Linked DNA regions of Cryptosporangium arvum DSM 44712. The protein of the gene in region 1 binds, or shares a complex with, the protein of each later gene. Links are inferred from orthologs where the notes say so. Each region holds a gene or a part of one and is shown on either strand. Other genes may lie near its edges.

Region 1 (3,312 bases):
CACCATCCCGGTGACGCTGGTGGCGTTCGTGCGGTACCGCGAGTCGCCGGTCGGACCGTACTCGGAGGTCTTCGCGAGCCCGGTGCTGCTGCGTCAGTGGCCGGTGCCGCCGCTGCACGTGCCGTTCATCGCGGTCGACTCGCTGGCGTCCGTGCACGGCGGGCGGGTGAACTGGGCGCTGCCGAAAGCGGTCGCGTCGTTCACCTGGGGCTCGTCGTCGATCGCAGCCTCGGGTGACGGCTGGGACGTCGCCGCCACCGCGCAGGCGTCGACACCGAAGTTCCCGGTGGCCGGCGGGTTGAAGATGACCCAGCTCTTCGACGAGGGGCCGCGATCGGCCTGGGTGGGCCTGTACGGCCGCGCCCGCCTGGGCCGGGTCACGGTGGCCGCGAGCGGGCCGACGCTGTCGTCCTGGCTTCTCCCGGGCCGCCACCCCGCGCTGATCATCAGCGACTCGACGATGAACATCAGCGCACCCCGCTGACACGAACGGAGGGCCGGCAGCTCAATAGCGTGCCGGCCCTCCGTGTCCGTGGTGCTACGCGAGCGCCTCGCGGAGCGAGCCCGCCGCCACCGCGCGATCGCGGAGCAGCGCGGGCGGGCGGAACCGCTCGCCGAACTTGTCGGCGAGCTCGTCGGCGCGGGCCACGAAGCCCGCCACCCCACCGTCGTACTGATCGACGAACTGGGCGACGCCGCCCAGCCCCGGCGGGAACCCGATTCCCATGATCGAGCCGATGTTCGCGTCCTCGACCGAGGTCAGCACGCCCTCTTCGAAGCACCGGGCCGTCTCCACGGCCATGATGAACAGCAGCCGGTCCTGGGCGTCCCGGAACCGGATCGGGTCGTTCCCGGCCCCCGGCGCGAGCCCGTCGACGTTCGGCGGGAACGCCTCGGCGAGCCCGGGCCACACCGTCTTCGTCGGCTCCCAGTCGAAGAAGCCCTTCCCGGACGCCTTACCGGTGCGGTCGTGCTCGCGCACGAGCGTGCTGAGCACCTTCAGACCCGGGTGGGCCGCGGCGCCACCGCCCTGCTCCTCGATCTTCAGCGGCAGCGTGAGCGTCACCTCGTCGAGCAGCGTCAACGGCCCGGCCGGGAAGCCCGACTGCAGCGCGGCCCGCTCGACGCTCATCGGGGGCAGGCCCTCACCGAGCATCGCGGCGCCTTCCATCACCATCGTGCCGAACACCCGGCTGGTGAAGAACCCACGACTGTCCTTGACGACGATCGGCGTCTTGCCGATCGCGCGCGTGTAGTCGTACGCCTTGGCCACGGCCTCCGGTGACGTGTCGGCCCCGACGATCAGCTCGATCAGCGGCATCTTGTCGACCGGCGAGAAGAAGTGCACGCCGACCAGGTCGGGCAGGCCCGCGCCCTGCTGCAGCTCGGTGATCGGCAGCGTCGAGGTGTTCGACGTGATCAGCGCGTCCGGTGCCGCGGCGGCGGCCTCGGCGAGCACCGTGTGCTTCAAAGCGGTGTCCTCGAACACCGCCTCGATCACGAAGTCGCACCCGGCGAGGTCCGCGACGTCGGCCGTGGCGTGGATCCGCCCGAGCAGCGCGTCGCGCTTGGCCTCCGTGCTGCGCCCGCGCGCGATCTGCTTGTCGAGGATCTTCCGCGAGTACGCCTTGCCCCGTTCCGCGGCCTCGGCCGAGACGTCGCGGAGCACCACGTCGATACCGGCTTTGGCCGTGACGTAGGCGATTCCGGCGCCCATCATGCCCGCACCGAGAACACCCACCTTCGTGGGCTTGGACGCGGGCACGTCCGCCGGACGGCTGCCGCCGCCGTTGATGCGGTTCAGGTCGAACCAGAACGCCTGGATCATGTTCGTCGAGGTCTGACCGGCGGCCAGGTCGGCGAAGTACCGGCCCTCGATCACGAACGCGGTGTCGATGTCGACGAGCAGTCCCTCGACCGCGGCGCACAGGATGTGGTGCGGCGCCGGCAGGTGCGCTCCCTTGAGCTGCTTGCGCAGGTTCGCGGGCAGCGCGGGCAGGAACCCGGCCAGCGAGGGCGAGTTCGGTGAGCCGCCCGGCACCTTGTAGCCCTTGGCGTCGTAGGGCTGGGTGGCCTGCGGGTTGGCGGCTATCCATGCACGGGCCTTCACCAGCAGGTCCGCCGGGTCCGTGACCACCTCGTGCACCAGCCCGAGGTCCTTGGCGGCCGACGCGCGCAGCTGCTGACCTTGCAGCAGGAGCTGGGTCAGCGCGGTCACCAGACCGAGCAGCCGCACGCTGCGCACGACGCCCCCGGCACCGGGAAGCAGGCCCAGCGTGACCTCGGGGAAGCCGAGCTTGGTGCCGGGCGTGTCCAGCGCGATGCGGTGGTGCGCGGCCAGCGCGATCTCCAGGCCGCCACCGAGCGCCGCGCCGTTGATCGCGGCCACCACCGGGACGCCGAGCGTCTCGATCGTCCGCAGGCGGCGCTTGATGTCGTCGACGGTGGTCAGCAGCTGGTCGCGGCTCTCCGGGCTCGCCTGGATCAGCGCGTCGAGGTTGCCGCCGGCGAAGAACGTCTTCTTCGCGCTGGTGAGGATGACGCCCGTGATCGAGTCCTTCTCGCGGACCAGCCGGTCCACGGTCTCGCCGAGCGCCGCCTCGAACGCGGCGTCCATCGTGTTCGCCGACGCGTTCGGTGCGTCCAGCGTCAGCGTGACGATGCCGTCTTCGGCACGGTCCCAACGGATGCTCACAGCTTCTCCACCACCGTCGCGATTCCCATTCCGCCACCGACGCAGAGCGTCACCAGTCCGTACCGCTGCTCGCGGCGTTCCAGCTCGTCGATCATCGTGCCGATGAGCATCGCGCCGGTCGCGCCGAGCGGGTGCCCCATCGCGATCGCGCCGCCGTTGACGTTCACGATCTCCTCGTCGAACCCGGTGTCGGCCATAAACCGGAGCACCACGGCCGCGAACGCCTCGTTCATCTCGACCAGATCGATGTCGTCGACGGTGAGGCCGGCCTTGGCCAGCGCCTTGCGGCTCGCCGGGGCCGGGCCGGTGAGCATGATCGTCGGGTCGGCGCCGGAGACCGCGGTCGCGACGATCCGGGCGCGGGGGGTGAGCCCGTTGCGGCGGCCGGCCTCTTCGCTGCCGACGACGACGAGCGCGGCGCCGTCGACGATGCCGGACGAGTTGCCGGCCGTGTGGACGTGCTCGATCCGCTCGACCCAGTGGTACTTGTCGAGTGCCACCGCGTCGAAGCCGCCCTGGTCACCGATCCCGGCGAAGCTGGCGGGCAACCCGCTCAGCGACTCGACCGTGGTGTCGGGACGGACATGCTCGTCCTGGTCGAGAACCGTGCTGCCGTT
Region 2 (3,248 bases), 600 kb from region 1 along the record:
ATCCGGCGGCGGTCGTTGCCGAGCATCGGCGCCATCCGGCGACGGATTCCCCGGTCGTAGAGCTGCATGTCCTTGTCCGGGCCGAACTCGGCGAAGACGTCGCTGCGCTGCTCGGCGGTGAGTTTGGAGAGGTCGACCTCGTCGTGGTTACGCAGGAACGTGGCCCACTGCGCGGACTCGGGGAGCTTCGGGGTGTCGCGCAGGGCGTCGATCACCGGTTCGGCGTCGCCGCGGGCCAGCGCCAGCATCAGCCGGGCGTTGAGCGCGAAGTCGAACAGCATGTGCAGCCGGTTGGCCGAGCCGCCGGAGTCACCGAAGTACTGCCCGACCTCGTCGGCGCCGACGTTGGCCTCGGCCAGGATCACCGCGTCACCGCGACGCCACTGCAGGTGCGCGCGCAGGTCGGTGAGGAACGCGAAGTCCTTCGGGGCGTCGGGAGTGGACTCGATGACGAACGGCGCGGCGTCCATCCGGAACCCCGCGACGCCGAGCTGCAACCAGAACGCGGCTATCCGCTTGATCTCGGCCCTGACCTCGGGGTTCGCGGTGTTGAGGTCGGGCATGAAGTCGTAGAAGCGGTGGTAGAACCAGGACTTCGCGGTGCGGTCGTAGGTCCAGGTCTCTTTCTGCTCACCCGGGAAGACCATGCCTTCGCGACGGTCGTCGGGCTCGGTGTCCGACCAGATGTACCAGTCGCGGTAGGGCGAGTCCTTGTCTTCCCGGGCGGACTTGAACCACGGGTGCTGGTTCGAGGTGTGGTTCACGACCAGGTCGATGATGACCCGGATGCCGCGGTTGCCGGCCTCGTGGATGAGCTCGGCGAAGTCACCGAGCGTGCCGAGGCGCGGATCGACCGTGTAGAAGTCCGCGACGTCGTACCCGTCGTCCCGGTTGGGGGTCGGGTGGATCGGGTTGAGCCACAGGCACGTGATGCCGAGTCGAGCCAAGTAGTCCAGGCGGGTGATCAGCCCGGGGAAGTCGCCGACTCCGTCTCCGTTCGAGTCTTGAAAGGTCTCAACGTCACAGCAGTAAACGACCGCCTCGCGGTACCAGTGCTCGGGCATGGTTCGTGGATGCCCCGCGCCCGCCCTGCAGCAAACCGGGGTCTCGACATCTTGTCGGCCCCACCGCAGCGGCTGAAGGCCCGCGAACCCGTCGAGACCCCGGGTAATCGCTCAGCGTTCGAGGATCGCGGTGACTCCCAGACCCCCGGCGGCGCAGATGCTGATCAGGGCCCGGCCACTGCCCTTCTCGGCCAGGAGCTTCGCGGCGGTGGCGAGGATACGGCCGCCGGTCGCCGCGAACGGGTGGCCGGCCGCCAGCGACGAACCGTTCACGTTGAGCTTCGCCCGGTCGACGACGCCGAGCGGGGCGTCGAACTGCTTGCTGAAGATCGGGTCCTCCCAGGCCTTCAGCGTCGCCAGCACCTGCGACGCGAAGGCCTCGTGGATCTCGTAGAAGTCGAAGTCCGCCAGCGCGAGCCCGGCGCGGGCCAGTAGACGCGGCACCGCGTGGGCCGGCGCCATCAGCAGGCCCTCGTCGCCGTGGACGAAGTCGACCGCTGCGGTCTCGCTGTGCGTGAGCCAGGCCTGCACGTCCAGGCCGCGTTCGGCGGCCTTCTCCTCGGAGGCCAGCAGGACGGTGGACGCCCCGTCGGTCAACGGCGTCGAGTTCCCGGCGGTCATCGTGTCGCCGAACACCGGCTTCAAGGCCGCGAGCTTCTCCACCGTCGAGTTCGGACGCAGGTTCTGGTCCCGCTCCAGGCCCAGGTACGGGGTGACCAGGTCATCGAAGAAGCCCCGTTCGTAGGCCGCGGCCAGGTTGCGGTGGCTCGCCGCCGCCAACTCGTCCTGGTCACCCCGGGTGACCTCCCAGACGGCGGCGGTGAGTGCGGCGTGCTCGCCCATCGACAGGCCGGTCCGTGGTTCGGCGTTGCGCGGGACCTCCGGCACGAGGAAGCCGGGGCGCAGCCGCGTCAGCAGCGAGAGCCGTCGGGAGACCGATCGGGAACGGTTGAACGCCAGCAGCACCTGGCGGAACTTCTCGTTGAGCACGAGCGGGGCGTCGCTCGCGGTGTCGACGCCACCCGCGACGCCCCAGTCGAGCTGGCCCAGCGCGATCTTGTTCGCGACCAGGATCGCGGTCTCCAGGCCGGTGCCGCAGGCCTGCTGGACGTCGTAGGCGGGGGTGCGCGGGTCGAGCGCGCTGCCCAGCACGGTCTCGCGGGTCAGGTTGAAGTCGCGACTGTGCTTGACCACCGCGCCGGCGACGACCTCACCGAGCGTCTCCCCCGCCAGGTCGTAGCGGGTGATCAGCCCGTCCAGCGCCGCACCGAGCATGTCCTGGTTGGACGCCCGCGCGTACGGCCCGAACTGACGCGCGAACGGGATGCGGTTCCCGCCGACGACGCCGACCCGTCGAGGTGCTCCGACCATCGGAGGCTCCTTCCGATCTGCTTGCCTCAACCTTACTCGCGAGTAGTCTTACCAGTCGGTAAGATCCGTTACTGCGAGGGACTCCATGCGCGACCGCTACCAGCAGCTCGTCACCACCGTTCCCGGCCGCTTCCTGGCCCGCCGCGTCGGGCTGCCCGAGCCGCCCCACCTCCGCCGCCACACCCCCGGCGACCCGCTGATCCCCGGCACCGTGGTCCTCGGCAGCGCCCCGGCCGACGCAGCCCCCGGCGGCACGGCCGCGAAAGACCCCGGCGGCACGGCCGGGCGTCTGGCGAAGGTCGTCGCGCCGATGCTGGCGGCGGCCGGGGTGGCGGTGCGGGAGCTGGGCCCCCGAACGGAGGAACGACCCGGCGAGCGCACGCCGCACGCGTTGATCTTCGACGCCACCGGCATCACGCGCAGCGAGCAGCTCCTCGCACTGCACGCCTTCTTCGCCCCGCAGGTACGCGCCCTCGCCCCGAGCGGCCGGATCATCGTGCTCGGCACACCGCCCGAGCACTGCGTCGACGCCCGCGAGGCCACCGCCCAGCGTGCGCTCGAAGGCTTCACCCGCTCCACCGGCAAGGAGGTCAAGCGCGGCGTCACGTCCCAGCTCGTCTACGTGACGCCGGGCGCGGAGGACGGCGTCGAGTCGACGCTGCGATTCCTGCTCTCCGGGCGGTCGGCCTACGTCTCCGGTCAGGTGATCCGCGTCGGCTCGGCCGAGGTGCCGCCGCCCGACGACTGGGAGCGCCCGCTCGCCGGGAAGGTCGCCGTGGTCACCGGCGCCGCCCGGGGTATCGGCGAGGCGAT

What was found.
Region 2: the proteins of CRYAR_RS03415 (region 1) and CRYAR_RS06270 are in contact, whole or in part, in a solved structure (PDB 8BNU), measured with the Escherichia coli proteins. The link is inferred for Cryptosporangium arvum DSM 44712 from one-to-one orthologs.

The regions. Positions count from the first base shown.
Region 1 is NZ_KK073874.1:758,384-761,695, reverse strand. Bases 118-3,116 are described here. They hold CRYAR_RS03415 (3-hydroxyacyl-CoA dehydrogenase NAD-binding domain-containing protein), read right to left. Parts: upstream 2,696-3,116; coding sequence 539-2,695; downstream 118-538. Other genes in these bases: CRYAR_RS03410 (acetyl-CoA C-acetyltransferase), read right to left, coding at 2,692-3,116; CRYAR_RS03420 (acetoacetate decarboxylase family protein), read left to right, coding at 118-484. Also shown: more of CRYAR_RS03420, read left to right, coding at 1-117; more of CRYAR_RS03410, read right to left, coding at 3,117-3,312. UniProt on the Escherichia coli protein: Catalyzes the formation of a hydroxyacyl-CoA by addition of water on enoyl-CoA. Also exhibits 3-hydroxyacyl-CoA epimerase and 3-hydroxyacyl-CoA dehydrogenase activities.
Region 2 is NZ_KK073874.1:1,361,709-1,364,956, reverse strand. Bases 306-3,240 are described here. They hold CRYAR_RS06270 (acetyl-CoA C-acetyltransferase), read right to left. Parts: upstream 2,436-3,240; coding sequence 1,176-2,435; downstream 306-1,175. Other genes in these bases: CRYAR_RS06265 (3-oxoacyl-ACP reductase), read left to right, coding at 2,521-3,240; CRYAR_RS06275 (alpha-amylase family protein), read right to left, coding at 306-1,064. Also shown: more of CRYAR_RS06275, read right to left, coding at 1-305; more of CRYAR_RS06265, read left to right, coding at 3,241-3,248.